2 linked regions of the Alkalinema sp. FACHB-956 genome follow. The protein of the gene in region 1 interacts with the protein of each later gene in a pairwise test. Links are inferred from orthologs where the notes say so. Each region holds a gene or a part of one and is shown on either strand. Other genes may lie near its edges.

What was found. Proteins that work in one complex are often made in the same cells at the same time.
Region 2: the proteins of gyrB (region 1) and gyrA interact in binary tests that used the Escherichia coli proteins (3 or more experiments, as listed by UniProt). The link is inferred for Alkalinema sp. FACHB-956 from one-to-one orthologs.

The regions. Positions count from the first base shown.
Region 1 is NZ_JACJRC010000002.1:81,691-90,044, reverse strand. The notes cover bases 2,259-5,131. They hold gyrB (DNA topoisomerase (ATP-hydrolyzing) subunit B), read right to left. Parts: upstream 4,728-5,131; coding sequence 2,790-4,727; downstream 2,259-2,789. Other genes in these bases: miaA (tRNA (adenosine(37)-N6)-dimethylallyltransferase MiaA), read left to right, coding at 4,968-5,131; H6G21_RS03795 (DNA-processing protein DprA), read right to left, coding at 2,259-2,405. In the rest of the region: H6G21_RS03810 (bifunctional aminoglycoside phosphotransferase/ATP-binding protein), read left to right, coding at 1-436; H6G21_RS03805 (hypothetical protein), read left to right, coding at 457-798; H6G21_RS03800 (HEAT repeat domain-containing protein), read left to right, coding at 930-1,703; more of H6G21_RS03795, read right to left, coding at 1,728-2,258; more of miaA, read left to right, coding at 5,132-6,059; H6G21_RS03775 (VOC family protein), read left to right, coding at 6,174-6,551; H6G21_RS03770 (hypothetical protein), read right to left, coding at 7,101-7,292; H6G21_RS03765 (hypothetical protein), read left to right, coding at 7,585-7,983; H6G21_RS03760 (iron-containing redox enzyme family protein), read right to left, coding at 8,115-8,354. UniProt on the Escherichia coli protein: DNA gyrase negatively supercoils closed circular double-stranded DNA in an ATP-dependent manner to maintain chromosomes in an underwound state.
Region 2 is NZ_JACJRC010000004.1:46,882-54,217, forward strand. Bases 1,411-4,554 are described here. They hold gyrA (DNA gyrase subunit A), read right to left. Parts: upstream 4,207-4,554; coding sequence 1,615-4,206; downstream 1,411-1,614. Also shown: H6G21_RS07185 (DUF1822 family protein), read left to right, coding at 1-332; H6G21_RS07190 (hypothetical protein), read right to left, coding at 815-1,003; H6G21_RS25980 (hypothetical protein), read right to left, coding at 4,602-4,730; H6G21_RS07200 (hypothetical protein), read right to left, coding at 4,836-4,994; H6G21_RS07205 (histone deacetylase), read left to right, coding at 5,706-6,629; H6G21_RS07210 (MBL fold metallo-hydrolase), read right to left, coding at 6,723-7,336. UniProt on the Escherichia coli protein: A type II topoisomerase that negatively supercoils closed circular double-stranded (ds) DNA in an ATP-dependent manner to maintain chromosomes in an underwound state.

The sequences.
Region 1 (8,354 bases):
GGCGATCCACCTACGATCGGATGCGGTGCGCAAGCAGTTGGCGGGGATTCCCGTGGAGCAACGGGGCGGCGATGAGATTTACACCCCGGAGATGACCCAGAAGACCTACGATCGGCTATTGGATCTGGCGTTGCTGTTGGCCGCCCAGGGGCAAACGGTGATTCTGGATGCGAAGTACGATCGGGTGGCCTTGCGGCAGGCGGTGATTGAGCAAACCCAGGCGGCGGGGATTTCGTTGACGATCGTGGCCTGTGAAGCGCCGATGGACGTGCTGCGGGATCGAGTCGCCGCCCGATCGGGGGATATTGCTGATGCGACGGTGGCCGTGCTGGAAGGCCAGTCTTTTGAGGCATTCACAGATTCTGAGCAAGAGTTCGTAAAATCGGTGAACACAACTGAGGATCTGAAGGCACAATTAGAGCTAGCAAATCTCTAGTCTGTGGCTCGTATTTAACTATGGCTCTCCCACCCAATGATGTTCTCTCTAAAGGTTTCGCCGCTGGCATCCAAGTTTGGCTAATTTTTCTGCTAGCGTTTTGGGTGTTGGGGTATCCGGTGCCGCTCAGCATTTTGCTAGGGGCGATCGGAGGGGTGGCCTCGGGGGTGATCATTGCTTGGTGGGAGATTAAAGAGGAGCCAAAGAAGGCGGAGCCTGTAGAGGACGCGAGTCTGGAGGATGTGGCGATCGTGCGGGAAAACCGCCGTCGCTTCCGGACGTTGTCGCGGCGGGCTCGCCGGAAGCAAGAATTCTCCTGGGAATTGCTTTGGGAGCAGGTGCAGTTCTGGAAGCGGATTTAGGTTTGATCGAATCCCCGATCGCTCTATTCTGAACAAGCTTTCGAGGGAGACTGGTTGACGATCGACTGCATCAGCTCTGAGTTGCTGGATGTAGGTGGTTTCTAATTGCGCGATCGCCAGCCATAGTTACCATGAAATCAACCTTCATTCTCTGCTTTTGCAGCCTCTTAATTCTCTTCGTCAATCCGGTGAATGCCGCTCCCTCCAATGCTCCAGCGGCGGTTTCCGAACAGTCCAACTGGCTGAATACAGAGGCCATTCCGCAAATTCTCTCGCAGCTACGTGACACTAACCTCGAAACCCGTAAACCTGCTGTCTACCAGATCGATCGTCTCGATGACCCCGCTAAAATTGCCATCATTCCCGGCCTTACCGACCTGCTGAAAGACCCTAATCTTGGCATTCGAAAGAGTGCGGCTGAGGCGATATATCGTCTGACGATGCGGGAGTCCTGGCAGCCGGATTCCCAAGTTGTGGCGAAGGTGCTGCAAACGATCCAGCCACTTCTGCAAGATTCCGATCGGAATACTCGTTATGGTGCAGCGATCGCACTGGGTTACATGGGCAAAGCCGAGCTAACCTCAGAACTCATCCCCGAACTGATCACCCAGTTAAAAGATACTAATCCCGAGGTTCGCAGTCAGGCCGCTGATGTACTAGGCACGATGGGCGACGCAGCAAAATCTACGGTACCTGAACTCACCCCTCTGCTGAAGGATACCGTTCCCAGTGTTCGTATCAGTATGGTGTCAGCGTTGGGCGCGATCGGGGTAGAAGTCCCAGGCAGCACTTTATTACTTGAGGAAGTGGTCAGGCATGATCCCGATCCAGCGGTTCGTAAAGCAGCACAGGAGGCACTGGATCACTTATACTACGTTGATCATCAAAGGATTAGAGGGTTGTAGGGGCCAAAGGATCAAGGCAAGTTGCTATTGCAGTGTTGTGATGAAATCCAGTTCTTCGTTATTGATATCCAGCACAACAATGCCTTGCTCCTGTAACAAGGGGTTGCTAGGGCTAGCTAAAGTCGCTACGAATTTTCCTGCTGCAATCAGGCTTTGGGCCAACGCTAGGGTTTTGCTGTTCGGGGCGGCGTAGGCAATCAAGATGATGTGTGCGATCGCTCCAATCATTGCATTTCGTTTCGCAGCCAGTTCAGCTGTTATACGAGGATAGCTGGCGCTAAAGGGCGAAATTAGCAATAAGCGATTTGCACCGATCGCCTGTTTTTGCGCTGGGGAGAGACGCATTTGATGAATACTGCGGGCAGGACAATGAATGATCGGTTGGATACCCCGAAGCAAAATTTTGAGGCAGTCTTGTTCGATCGGGGTATGGAAGCCGCTGATAACGGAAATATTGGCATCTCGCAACGCTTGAGCAAGGTCGTAGGTTTTAAGGATGAGGTCACCAGGACATTGCTTAGAACAGAAGAGGGCAAGGGTTTTGGAACAACTGGGCGGCGTAGCATTCTGGGCAAGCAAGTCAAGATTGCCGATCGCAGCCAGCGGTGGCGCAGTTTTAAAAGCAGCACTGGTTTTTAGGGCAATCGGATAGGTGGCATCCTTGGGAAAAAGGGTTTGTAAATTTGGAGTGGGTGCAGACATAAACGTCAGCAGTATTATGAGTTTATCTGCTTTATATAGCAATCCGATCTGATTTATGAGCAGAATTCGGCCTCAAGCCTTACAGCCTCTGGATAGCTCTCTCACGATTCACGTCGGATTGCTATAGAGATATTTAGCATGGTTTTCCTTCAGTCTTTCACAATGTCTTTTGATAAACCAAGTCTTTCCAGATCCCCACTTACCCTGTAGAAGAACAGCAAAACCTGGATCATGGGATAAACCACAGTACTAGTCTAGATATGTAGCGACATGACTATTAATAGTATTGTTCATTGGAACTACAGTCCTTAATTTATTTACTAGAATCGCCGATCGATCCCGATCGGCGATTAACACTTAAACCCAGCAGTCTAAATCAACAACCTAGATATCTAAATCCGCCAGATTCAACTTCGGCCCATAGGTTTCAATAAACTCCCGACGGGGAGCCACCCGATCGCCCATCAACACCGTAAACACCCGATCGGCCTCAGCCGCATCTTCAATTTCCACCTTCTTCAGCGTCCGCGTTTCCGGATTCATCGTCGTTTCCCACAACTGCTGCGGCATCATTTCACCCAACCCTTTAAAGCGTTGAATGTTGTAATTCGCATTGGCCGGAAACTCAGCAATCCGTTGATGCAAATCCCGATCGCTATAGCAATAGTGATGCTGACGCCCCCGCTCCAGCTTGTACAACGGCGGGCAGGCAATATAGACAAACCCGCGATCGACCATTTCCCGCTGATAGCGATAGAAGAACGTTAACAACAACGTCCGAATATGCGCCCCATCCACATCCGCATCGGTCATGATGATGATCCGGTGATAGCGCAACTGCCCCTCATCGAACTCCTCACCCTTAATCCCCAACCCCAGCGCCGTAATCAACGCCTGGATTTCCGTATTCTTGTAGATCTTGGCATCATCGGTCTTCTCAATGTTGAGAATCTTACCCCGCAAAGGCAAAATCGCCTGGAAGCGGCGATCGCGCCCCTGCTTAGCCGATCCACCCGCAGAATCCCCTTCCACGATGTAGATTTCCGACTCCGACGGATCCCGCGAAGCACAATCCGCCAACTTACCCGGCAACGTCGAAGACTCCAGCACCGACTTCCGCCGCACTAGCTCCCGTGCCCGCCGTGCAGCTTCCGCTGCGTTAAAGGCCTGAATCGCCTTTTCCAGGATCGTATCCGCCACCTGGGGCCGAAACTCCAAATACTCCGTCAACACTTCATTGACCAGGGAATCCACAATTCCCCGCACTTCCGTATTGCCCAACTTCGTCTTGGTTTGGCCTTCAAATTCCGGATCCGGCACCTTCACGGAAATCACCGCCGTCAGCCCTTCTCGGATATTTTCCCCCGCCAAATTGGGGGTATTTTCCTTCAGTTTGCCGCGCTTACGAGCCACGTTGTTCAGCGTCCGGGTCAGCACCGCCTTCAAGCCCTCTAGGTGCGTCCCCCCATCGATCGTACGAATGTTGTTGGCAAAACCCAGAATGTTGTCACTATAGGCGTCAACACACCACTGCATCGCCACTTCCACCTGCACGTTATTCCGCTCAGCGTTAATGTAGATAATTTCCTCGTGCAGCGACTGCTTTTCGCGGTTCATGTAGGTAACATACTCGCGGATCCCCCCTTCATAGAAGTAGGTTTCGCTGTGGGGCTGGCCATCCTTCAGCGCCTTTTCCCGCTCATCGATAAAGATGATTCTGACGCCCCCATTCAGGTAAGCCAACTCCCGCAGACGCCCCGAAAGCGTGTTGTATTCAAACTCGATCGTCTCAGTGAAAATCGAGACATCAGGCATGAAGCGCACGGACGTTCCCGTCTTATTGCCCGCCCCATCTTGAACCATTAGCTCAGTCTTAGGAATACCCCGTTCGTAGCGTTGGGTATGCACCTTCTTATTGCGCCAGACGGTCACTTCCACCCAGTCCGAGAGCGCATTCACCACGGAAATCCCCACCCCGTGCAAGCCCCCAGAGACCTTGTAGCCACCATCCCCAAACTTCCCACCGGCGTGCAGGATGGTCAGCACGGTTTCCAAGGCAGATTTCCCCGTCTTCGGGTGCAGATCCGTGGGAATCCCCCGGCCATCATCCGTCACCGACACCGAGCCATCGGCATGGATGACCACATCAATATTTTTGCAATACCCTGCCAAAGCTTCGTCTACGGAGTTGTCCACAACCTCGTAAACTAGGTGATGCAACCCCCGAGGGCCGGTACTCCCGATATACATCCCTGGGCGTTTCCGCACAGGCTCCAGCCCCTCTAGGACTTGGATCTGTTGAGCGCCATAGTTGTTAGTCATGGGTGACGTTCTCCGTCTGGGCAGGTTTAACGTGGGTTAACTGGGTTGCACTGGATGCCAATGACTCAGTTTTCCTGAAGGGATGGCAGGTTTCCTGGGACTCCAGTGAAGTGCTATCCACAATCCAGAACCATATTGTCCAGAACAATTCAGTTGCAGCCGATTCAATATAACAAATATCACCTAAATTTTAACACAAAAGGCTTGCAGGCGATTTTAGAGCCATCTCACGACAGGTTTATGACAGGGATCGATTCAGCTCAATTACCATCTATAGATGCCCCGGAAAACCAACTTGGGCAACCCCGATCGCACGACCGATCGCACCGTCTTTTTAGTAATGCAATTGTACCAGATTTAGAAGTGCCAAACTGGATAGTCCCCGGCCTACTCGTGATCTGCGGTGCAACGGCTTCCGGTAAGTCAGGACTGGCGATCGCGATCGCCCAACGGCTGAATTCCCTGATTATTAGCGCAGATTCGCGGCAAGTGTATCGAGAGTTTAGCATTGGAACCGCAAAACCGAGCATCGAAGATCAAAAACAAGTGCCCCATGCATTGATCGACGTTTGCGACCCCACGGAAACCCTGACGGTGGCGGATTTTCAGGCGCGGGTGAATCAAGTATTGACTGACTGGGGCCGATCGCACCCAACCCCCTGGCCACTGTTGGTCGGCGGCACCGGACTATACATTAAGTCCATCACACGCGGGATGCAGATTCCCCGAGTTGCTCCCCAGCCGCAACTGCGATCGCAATTGGTCAACCTCGGTCAGCCTTGGTGCTATGCCTTACTGCAACAGGTGGATCCGATCGCGGCGACCAAAATCCACGCCAATGATACCGTACGCACCCTGCGGGCCTTAGAGGTGTATTACGTCACGGGCCACCCCATTACAGAGCAACAGGGCGAGCATCCCCCCGCCTATCCCATTTTGCAGATTGGCTTGGAATCCGCACAGATTGACGATCGGATCCGGTGCCGAACCCAGCAGATGTTTGCCCAGGGCTTTGGGGAAGAGGTGAAGCAATTAGTGGAGAAATACGGGGACGCGCTGCCGTTGTTGAATACCCTGGGTTACCAAGAAGTGCGGCAATACTTGCAAGGTAAGATTTCCCTCACTGAAGCAGAGGATTTGACGGTGTTGCACACCCGCCAGTTTGCCAAACGCCAACGCACCTGGTTTCGGGCCTATCCTGAGGTGGAATGGTTTGATGCCGATGCCCCGGATCTCGTCGAACAGGTGTGGCAGCGGGTACAAGGCTTTATGACCCAGGCGAACACGCAGACTAATACGCCGACTAATGCTTCGACTAACCCAGCGATCTAGCACCATTAACAACACAAAATTAAACTAAATTGACAATTAGTTAAGCGCGTCACAAATTTTCTGAAAAGCCAAGCTAGAGTGAAAACACATTGCTAGTGCTGGGGTGGAAGAATCATGGCACAAAATTGGTCGCTAAATGCTGTGCGGGTCTTCGTATCGGATATCGAGAATGCCAAGATTTTTTACTGCGACATGCTGGGGTGGGTGCCGAAGGAGGATGGGCGAGCTAACGGATTTCTCCTGTTTGATGTGGGAGCCGTGCAACTGGTAGTGGAAACCGTGGATGTGGAGGCGCAACAAGCCTGGAAACTAGCCGGTCGTTTCACAGGCGTGTCCTTTGAGGTGGAGGATGTTCGGGCGCTGTATGAAAGCCTCGTGCGCAAAGGGGTAGAGTTTGTCAGCAAACCCGAAGCGAAAGATTGGGGTGGAGTTGTTGCTAGCTTTGTGGATCCCGATCGCAATGGTATTACTATTTTTTCTGCTGCTAAATAAGACCGCGCTTTTCGGTAAACGCTTGTCAGTAGATGATTGTAGATAGAGGCTTTTCGGTAAACGATTGTCGGTGAATGCTTGTCGGCAAACAATTGGTGAATGCTTGTCGGTAAACGATTGTAGATGTCGTTTCCAATTGATTGCTGAAGTGATTCACAAAACTGATGTCAAAAAAAATACGATCGTGTCTTCTTTTACAAGAAAACCACGATCGTAAAGTCATTTGAGCGACGAATTTGGAACAAGGTGAAATGAGTTAACGCGATCGCCCCTGCAAAGTCCTCTCAGCCGTTAGATCAGCCTACAATGCTCGATCCGCCAGCCCTCGACCTCTGCATTCAGCAGTCATCCTGTCGCGTTCTAAAGATTATGCAGGATTGCATCTAACCTGCAATGCTGAATTCAGGCCATTGCCCAACTTGTATCCAGCAAATTTGGGAGATGAATCCCAAGTTTAACCGAGTCCCTTGTCGATCGTCGCAGTGGGCTTGTTTACCTGGTTAGCTTAACTAGCTCGTTCAACCCAACTGACTAGTTCAACCCAACTGACTAGTTCAACCCAACTTGGCCCCGGTTATACACCGCGCGGTAAACATCCCCTTCGATCTGGTTTAAGGAACCGACGGTATCCGTAGACAGGCCCAGGCCAGAGGCATAACGGCTAGTCATGCATTGTTTCCGGTTGCGCAGATTTTGCCGTTGGTTGACCATCAAAGCGCGAGCACGTTCTTGAGTAGACATTTACTTTTCTCCTTGCTTCTGTATCCTAAGCTTACTATAACAGTTGAAAAACTGTATCGAAAAGTACAGAACGATACAATTAAGCATTTTATTTTCTTCTGGCTTACAGCAAAAAGATTAATTTTGCTTATAATACAGCTCTTCAGCGGTGAAAACGGACGAATGGATCCTACTTGGAGGGCTTGGCATATTCTGGGCGAGCTTGGTGAGAAGCATGCATAAGTTGGAGGGCGATGAACGTTAGACCTCCGAAAAACCGTCAGCCCCATCCAGGGCAATCAAGGGAGTCTACATGAACAAGACGATCGCACGAGTTGCGATTTTTTGCCTCAGTTGGATGCTAGTCGTTTGTAGTGTGAATGCAAGCCCGATCGAATATGAATTCACGCTGAAACCGGGGCAAGAAGTTGCCATGCCCAAAAGCCAAATAACCGTCCAATTCGACTCGGTCTTAACCGATAGTCGCTGCCCGATCGAGGTGGATTGCTACTGGGCAGGCAATGCGGAAGTCAAGCTAACCCTTCAGCGCAAACGAAAGAGAACAACTGCCATCTTCAAGACGGCAGAACGGGATCACGTTGTGCAATATCGGGGTTACGCGATTCGGTTAACCAAACTCAGCCCCGATCGACAGAGTGGAAAAACCATTGCACCGGAAGATTATAGAGCAACGTTGGCAATCAAAAAATGAAAGACGATTTCGACGGTGGTTATCGCCCAATCAGACCTTGTGTCATACAATCAGACCTTGTGTCATACAATCAGACCTTGTGTCATAGACTGACCGAGGGCGTATCAACCATGAATCGCGCGCTCCAACAGTCATGTCACTTGAGCTTCAAATTCGCTCAGAAGATCATCAAAATATTGCACATGCCGATCGATGCTCTGCTCAACGGCCTGCCATAGTTCCAACAATTTCAGCGAATCTTCTGCATAGTGAATTAACACCGGACGAATCGCATCTAGGAAGTGATCGACTTCCAATTCTGCGTGCAGGGCTAACCATTCGGGATGGGCTAACTGATGGACATCAAAGTACTGTTGTAGAATCCGTTGATT
Region 2 (7,336 bases), on another replicon or contig:
GAGCCAGGGGCCATGGCGAAGACCCCTCGGAGACCGTGGCCTTTGCACGGCAATTAACGATCGCAGGGCAATCCTACGAATTACAAATCACCCCATTGGATGATTTCCTGCGGTTTGAACTGCGCAATACTAATTCTGGTGGTTTGATTCCTGGCGGCTTTCGGCTCACACTTTTGACAGAAGATTTGGAAATGTTTGAAGGTAATCAAGCATTGGCTGAATCTGCGATCGAGGCATTGACCTTAGAGGTTGCCTTAGAACACGGAGAAGGCATCGTTTGGGAAGTAGAACCGACCCCCGATGCCTTCGAACGAGAAATTGTTCGGTTGTAGTTTAGGTAGTAATAGGATTTCAGATTTAGCAACAGCTCCTAGCAATTTTCCGGATTTCCAGTCGCTGCTCAGCCACTTAAGCCGACTACACCTGTTCGAGACACTTTGGATTCGAGATGCTTTGGATTCGAGATACTTTGGATTAGCTAAGTATTAGTCAAGATGCTTCTTAGTCAAAACATCTGTTAGTCAAGACACATCTTGCAATAGATGGTGTTCCCTGATGATGTGGAATTGGGTTTTGTGCTGAGTCAAGCGCTGAGTCAAGCTCGGCATTTAGGAGCAGAACCCTGGAAATCTAACCCGGAAACTTGATTGATATGCTAATCCAGTAGTCACAGTCCCTAGCGTGACCGTTTTTCAGATTGGTCTTTACACCCCTAGAAGACAAAAGCCGACCATAGCGACTCACTGTAACGAGAACTGTAGCCGTTACGGCAAATTTACAAGTTACTCGTAAAAGTCGTCAATTTTAATCTAATCTACTGCGATCGCTTGACCTGCTGCCGCTTTACATGCCCAAACACCAATGCCTGCTTTAGCATGACAACGGCTTCCAGGTCATCTCCATTGCACCCTTGACCCACAAGACGACGAAGCTGTCCCTCATGCTCCTTCGAGAGATAGCCCATTTCTAGCACACGATGAACCAGCAAATAGATTGCAGACATGCACAGACTCCCTTACCTCGGTCGATCGGCTCACTCTGACTGAGACTAGAGATTAGGGATCGATCGTGGAGAACTTGTGAAGAGTGCAACATTTCTATAAACCTTATATAAAGAATATTAAAGTAATCCACTTCAACTAAAAATTTATACAAGTAGATGTAACGCAGATTACATATTTACAATCCTTAGCTTTTATTTATAAAACTACATGCGATGATGGCAATTTCTATTGTGAGAACAATTCCCATATCAAGCCGAGCATTTGGAAGATTGCAAACCCACCATCCCTTAAGGCAATAGATTTTCATCAATTTGGGCAATGCGTTTAAATCATATAGGCATCTGAGCCAGAGCAAACCGCCTTGAGGGGAGAAGTTCCCCGATCTTCGCTGCGGAGCAGCCCCGACGATCGCGCCTCACCACGAATTTATCGAACTCATGTCACATTTAGAATTCAGCTTGCGCCTTCATCGTTGACTCCCCCAATTCAAACAACAAAAAGAGGGGCAGCGCTATGCCTCCCTCCGTTTGGCTAGTGGTTTTACTGGGTTCTTAGGTTGATAGGTACTTGTGATGAGTACTGATTGATGAGTATTTGTGAACGGAATTGACTAGTCAGTCTCCGCCATTCCACTCGTTTCATCATCCTCGTCGGTCACCTCTCCACTCACCGGCACCACAGCCACCGCAGTAATTGCATCATCCTCATCCAGCCGCTGCAACCGCACACCCGTTGCTGGACGAGATTGGGCGGAAATGGCATCCACGGCTTGACGAATGATGATTCCCCGGTTCGTCACAAGCATCAGTTCCTCCCCTTCGTTCACCATGGTCAAGGCCGACAAGGTATCCCCTTTCTTACGGAATTTGGTGGCAATGATGCCCATCCCGCCACGATTTTGTAGGCGGAACTGTCCCACGGGCACCCGTTTGCCCAAGCCCCCTGTGGTCACTACCAAAATCCAAGGCCCCTGGTTTTTGCCGTCAGTCAGTTCCTCGGAGTCATCATCACTATCCGCTTCCAACAGGGCGGCCTGTTCCGCAAGAATTTGGCTGGAGACGATCGCCATGCCGACCAAGCGATCGCCCTCTTTGAGGTTCATCGATCGTACCCCACGGGTCGCGCGACCCAATGGGCGTAACTGATCGTTATTCACCCGGAAGTGAATCGCGCGACCTTGGCTCGACCCGAGGATAATACTGTCGTGCACCGTTGCTAGCCGTACCCAGCGCAGCTGATCCCCCTCTTCGAGGGAAATGGCAATCAACCCATTGGCCCGAATGTTGCTAAAGGCAGACAGTACCGTCTTTTTAATGAAGCCCTTTTGGGTCAGCATCACTAGATAAACATCATCCCGGAACTCGCTCACTGGGACGACAGAGGTGATCTTTTCCTCGTGGGTGACTTGCAGGAGTTGCACGATCGGGGTGCCCCGCGCCGTCCGGGAACAGGTGGGAATTTGGTACGCCTTAATGGCATAGACCACACCACGATCGCTGAACATCATCACCACATCGTGATCACAACAAGTGACAAAGTGATCAACCGCATCATCTTCCTTCATTTTGGCCCCAGCTTTGCCCCGAGTGTTGCGGCTTTGGGCTTCAAAGGAATCGACAGGCATCCGTTTGACGTATCCCTGTTCTGTAATCAGGATGATCGATTTTTCATTGGCGATCAAATCCTCATCCATTAACTCATCTTCGCCCTGCTCGATGTGAGTTCGACGAGGAGTCGCATGGACTTTCTTGAGTTCACTAACTTCTTCTTCAATGATTGCCAGAATCCGTTCTCGCTTCGCTAGGATGTCTTGCAAGTCAATAATTTGCCGTTGCAAGTCCTCATGTTCTTTCTGGATCTTTTCTGCTTCCAAGGCAGTTAAGCGGCGCAATTGCATTTGCAAAATTGCATCGGATTGATTCTCAGACAAGTTGTAAGTGTCGATGAGTTCCTGCTTGGCGATCGCAGCATCGGCAGCATGGCGAATCAGATCGATAATGGCATCCAGATTGGCCAAGGCTGTCAGCAAGCCCTGCAACAGGTGATCCCGCTCTTCGGCTTTACGCAGCAGATAGCGGGTACGACGGGTAATGGTTTCAACCCGGAAGTCGAGGAAGGTTTTTAGGAACGCCCGCAGAGTTAGGGTTTGCGGCTCGTTATTCACCAAAGCCAGCATATTTGCCCCAAAGGTATTCTGGAGGGGAGTTTGCTTATAGAGATTATTCAACACCACCCGAGGATAGGCATCCCGCTTCAGTTCAATGACGATCCGCATCCCATCCCGATCGCTTTCATCGCGAATGTCGGAAATACCTTCCAATTTCTTGTCATTGACCAGCTCCGCAATTTTTTCAATTAACGCAGCCTTGTTGGTTTGGTAGGGCAATTCCGTGACGATGATGGCATCCTTATCCGGTGCACCCCGCCGTTCGATCGTTTCGATGCTGGCGACTCCCCGCATGGTAATGGAGCCACGACCACTGGTGTAGGCTTCTCGAATCCCCGATTTCCCAACAATTAACGCTCCCGTCGGGAAGTCAGGGCCTAGGATATATTCCATCAACCCAGCATCGGTAATCTCTGGATTGTGAATCATTGCAACCAACCCATCAATCAACTCACCCAGATTGTGGGGGGGAATGTTGGTCGCCATCCCAACCGCAATTCCAGCAGACCCGTTGAGTAATAACTGAGGGATCCGAGATGGCAATACAGTGGGTTCTTGCTGAGATCCATCAAAGTTATCAGCAAAATCAACGGTTTCCGATTCGATATCCTGCAACAGGGCATTCATCGTCAGCGCAGTCAGCCGCGACTCCGTGTACCGCATAGCTGCGGGAGGGTCATTGTCGATCGAACCAAAGTTTCCATGGCCATCAATCAACGGCGATCGCATGGAGAAATCCTGGGCCATCCGCACCAAGGCATCATAGACCGCCGTGTCTCCGTGGGGGTGGTACTTACCCAGTACTTCCCCGACCACACGGGCGCATTTCCGGAAGGGGCGATCGTGGGTTAGCCCCAATTCATGCATGGCATAGAGAATCCGGCGGTGCACAGGCTTGAGGCCATCTCGAGCATCTGGCAACGCACGGCCCACAATCACGCTCATGGCGTATTCCAGGTAAGACCGCTGCATCTCGTTACGCAAATCAGTCGGAACAATGCGCTCCTCGTTCGGCGGCTCTTGAGAAAAGGTCATAGCGTGAAATACTCCAAAAGCAGCAATTTTTGTGATACCCAGACCGGGCGATTAATTATAACCGACTGGGGGCAACTTGACTCATCAATTTTAGCACAAAATCAGCACTTTGAGAGGCCGCTCAAACCCAAGTCAATTGCGACTTTGGAGGACTTTCCACGAGAGGCATTAGAGGTCTTCTACGACTCATTATTTTTTAGTGTTTTATATTAATTGATTTTAGCATTTTCATTTTTTTGCCTCAGCTTTACTTCAGCTAATTCTAAAGTTGTAAAAAGATAATCCTTAGTTGATTTATAAAATCCCGCACTACGTTGCCGTTCATGAGAGAGCAACATTTAATTATTCATTCATAAAACCCATACCCAGCAGCCAATAGTTGCTGATCCAGCTTTCTAGCCAAGCCCCTGGCGCGGGTCATACAGCCAAGCCCCTAGGGCTGGTAATGTCCGTTTTCTGAGAACCTTCTTATTCCACGATCGTAGCCCCCGCTCAACCGCGCGAGATGTGACGATTCCTGCCATGGGCTACCTCATAAAAGCAACACAATTCCAGCAAAAAGGCGACCGAGACGATCGCCTTATCATGGGTTTAAAAATTGAGACCTTATTGAAAACTTAAATTAACACTTAACGCCAACTCATTAAATTCTGCGTGAAGGATCGAGTCTCCAAGGTTGTCAGGTTGACCGCAGACATCATAGCCGTTCCCGACAGACACAATCCACTAATGACAACAAATACCAGCAATACTTTTAAATCGGCTTCAGAGGAAGAATATTTACGCATAGAGCTTAACTCCAACAGAGGATCAAAGGGGGCCGCGATCGCCTTGAACAGGTACAGTCATTTACAGGGGCAACTTGTTCTAGTTATGCAGATGGGATTCTGCAAATCGAAAGTTTTGGAGTCATCGTGTGACTCCTAAGCCCGAAGCAAGGACCAAACCATTCCAACTATTCAAACCGTTCGTATCCAGCAAACCGAGTCATATGCAGCAATATCGAGACGCTTGAGCAAACCCCAGCGAGGTCAAACATGCTGTGCGAAGTCATTCGTTGTGTTGTCTCATTCAGAACGTACCCAGCAGCCATTAGCGAGCACTAGCGGCTAGTCCTAGCCCCTCGCCTGCACTTAACGCCTGCAACCAACGTCCACTCCATCCCTCTCTCTACGGAGGGATGAATACTCAGAATACGATCTCTGCTGGGTGATGGATTCGGGTCAAGATACTTTTTTACAAATCAGCAATCTTTCTTTACAGATAATTTTAGGGTTCCTCCCGGCGATCGGTCTTTTCCCAGTGTGAATTGATTGGTGAACCGATCGCCCAGCTCAGCAGGCTCCATGATTCTGAGAGTCACTCTCTCCAAAATTCGCGTTATCCTGACAAATAAGCCGCAACAAATAAGCCGCACTCCAAGCCTGAGCTTGACGAAAATTTTAGCTTCGCCCAAATTTTAGCTTTGTCCAAATTTTAGCTTCGCCCAAACTTGAACTATGCTGCCAGTCATCTACTCCGATCGCTTTTTACACCACGAAACTGGAACCTTCCATCCTGAAAAGCCAGAGCGCTTAACGGTCATTCGCTCAGGAATTCAGGCAGCATCCTGGGCAGACCAAATTGAATGGCGGGAACCAACCCCCATCGATGTTCGATCGCCCTTGTCCTGGATTCAGAAAATCCACACCCAGCACTACATTGAAGCCGTCAGAGAACTCTGCAAGGACGGTGGCGGACAAATTGATGCAGATACCCCCGCTTCTCCCGCGACCTATGAAGTGGCTATGCTGGCGGTGAATGCATGGCTCGATGGCGTCAACCATGCATTAAATACTGGCAAGCCTGTTTTTGTGTTGGCTCGGCCCCCCGGCCATCACGCCATTGCCCATCGGGGGATGGGGTTCTGCGTATTTAGTAATGCTGCGATCGCGGCGAATTATGCCTTATTTGAAGGGTGCGATCGGGTCGCCATTCTCGATTGGGATGTGCATCACGGGAACGGCACCCAAGAGATTGTGGAATCTAATCCCCAGATTGCCTATTGTTCTTTGCATGAATTTCCCCACTACCCCGGCACAGGTCGTAAAACGGAACGCGGATTCCACGACAACGTCCTGAACATTCCCATGCAAGCAGGCAATGACATAGCCCAGTACACCGCCGCCTTTGAGCAGCAAGTCATGCCGTTCTTGAGAAATTTTGCCCCAGATTTGTTAATTGTCAGCGCGGGCTATGATGCCAACCAGGATGATCCCTTATCCGATACAGCCCTACTTCCGGAGGATTATGGTTGGTTCACTCAACAATGTTTGGATCTGACTTCCAAGATCGTGTTTGGGTTGGAAGGGGGCTATGATTTTGCCTCCTTGCGCGACTCTGTTTTAGCCACCCTTCAGCCTTGCCTTCGTTATAGTTGTTAAGCCTGAGTGCTGCATGACTGGCGTTTACGTTAGTGCCTCCTGCACCAGAAGTGATCGGTGATCGAACCCCTTGCCCCCGCCCCTTGCCGCGTTTCAATCCGTCATTGCAGCAAACACAGGACAGTAGCCATCCGGTGTCACCCGGAAGTTAAACAACGGTGATCGTCGATTACTACAGCGTTGGTTTTGGTAATACCGACAGTTAATACAACAATCCCGATCGACGGATTCCAATTTCTGCTCGATGTTTTCGCTGCGTAACTCCCGTTGCGTAATCCCGCGCAAAATCAACTGTTCTCCCTGCCAGCGGGCTTCAACTAAGCCCGTATCACTCAGCATTCGCCAACGTGGATCACTCGTCATTGACTCGGGTAATGTAATTACGATCGATTCTTGGGTTTCCGCAACTTCGCCCTCATAGCTTAGCTCCGGCGCTTCCGGTTGCAGAAATTGCTCACCGATCGCAAACTCAACGAGCGTTCCCGGCGATGGAATATGGAGCTTATAACGACTGCTCAATTCATCCAATCCCGCCAGATCGTGCAGTGCTTGGAGTGCTCCATGGATGAATACCACATGCTGCGGTCGCAAATTATGGATTAATTGCACCGCCCCCAGGCCATCGGAATGTTCCGCTAACAGATACGTTTCCACGGTCACCGTCGCGGCCTCCAATGACACGTCCGCCACCACCTCCGAACTGAGCC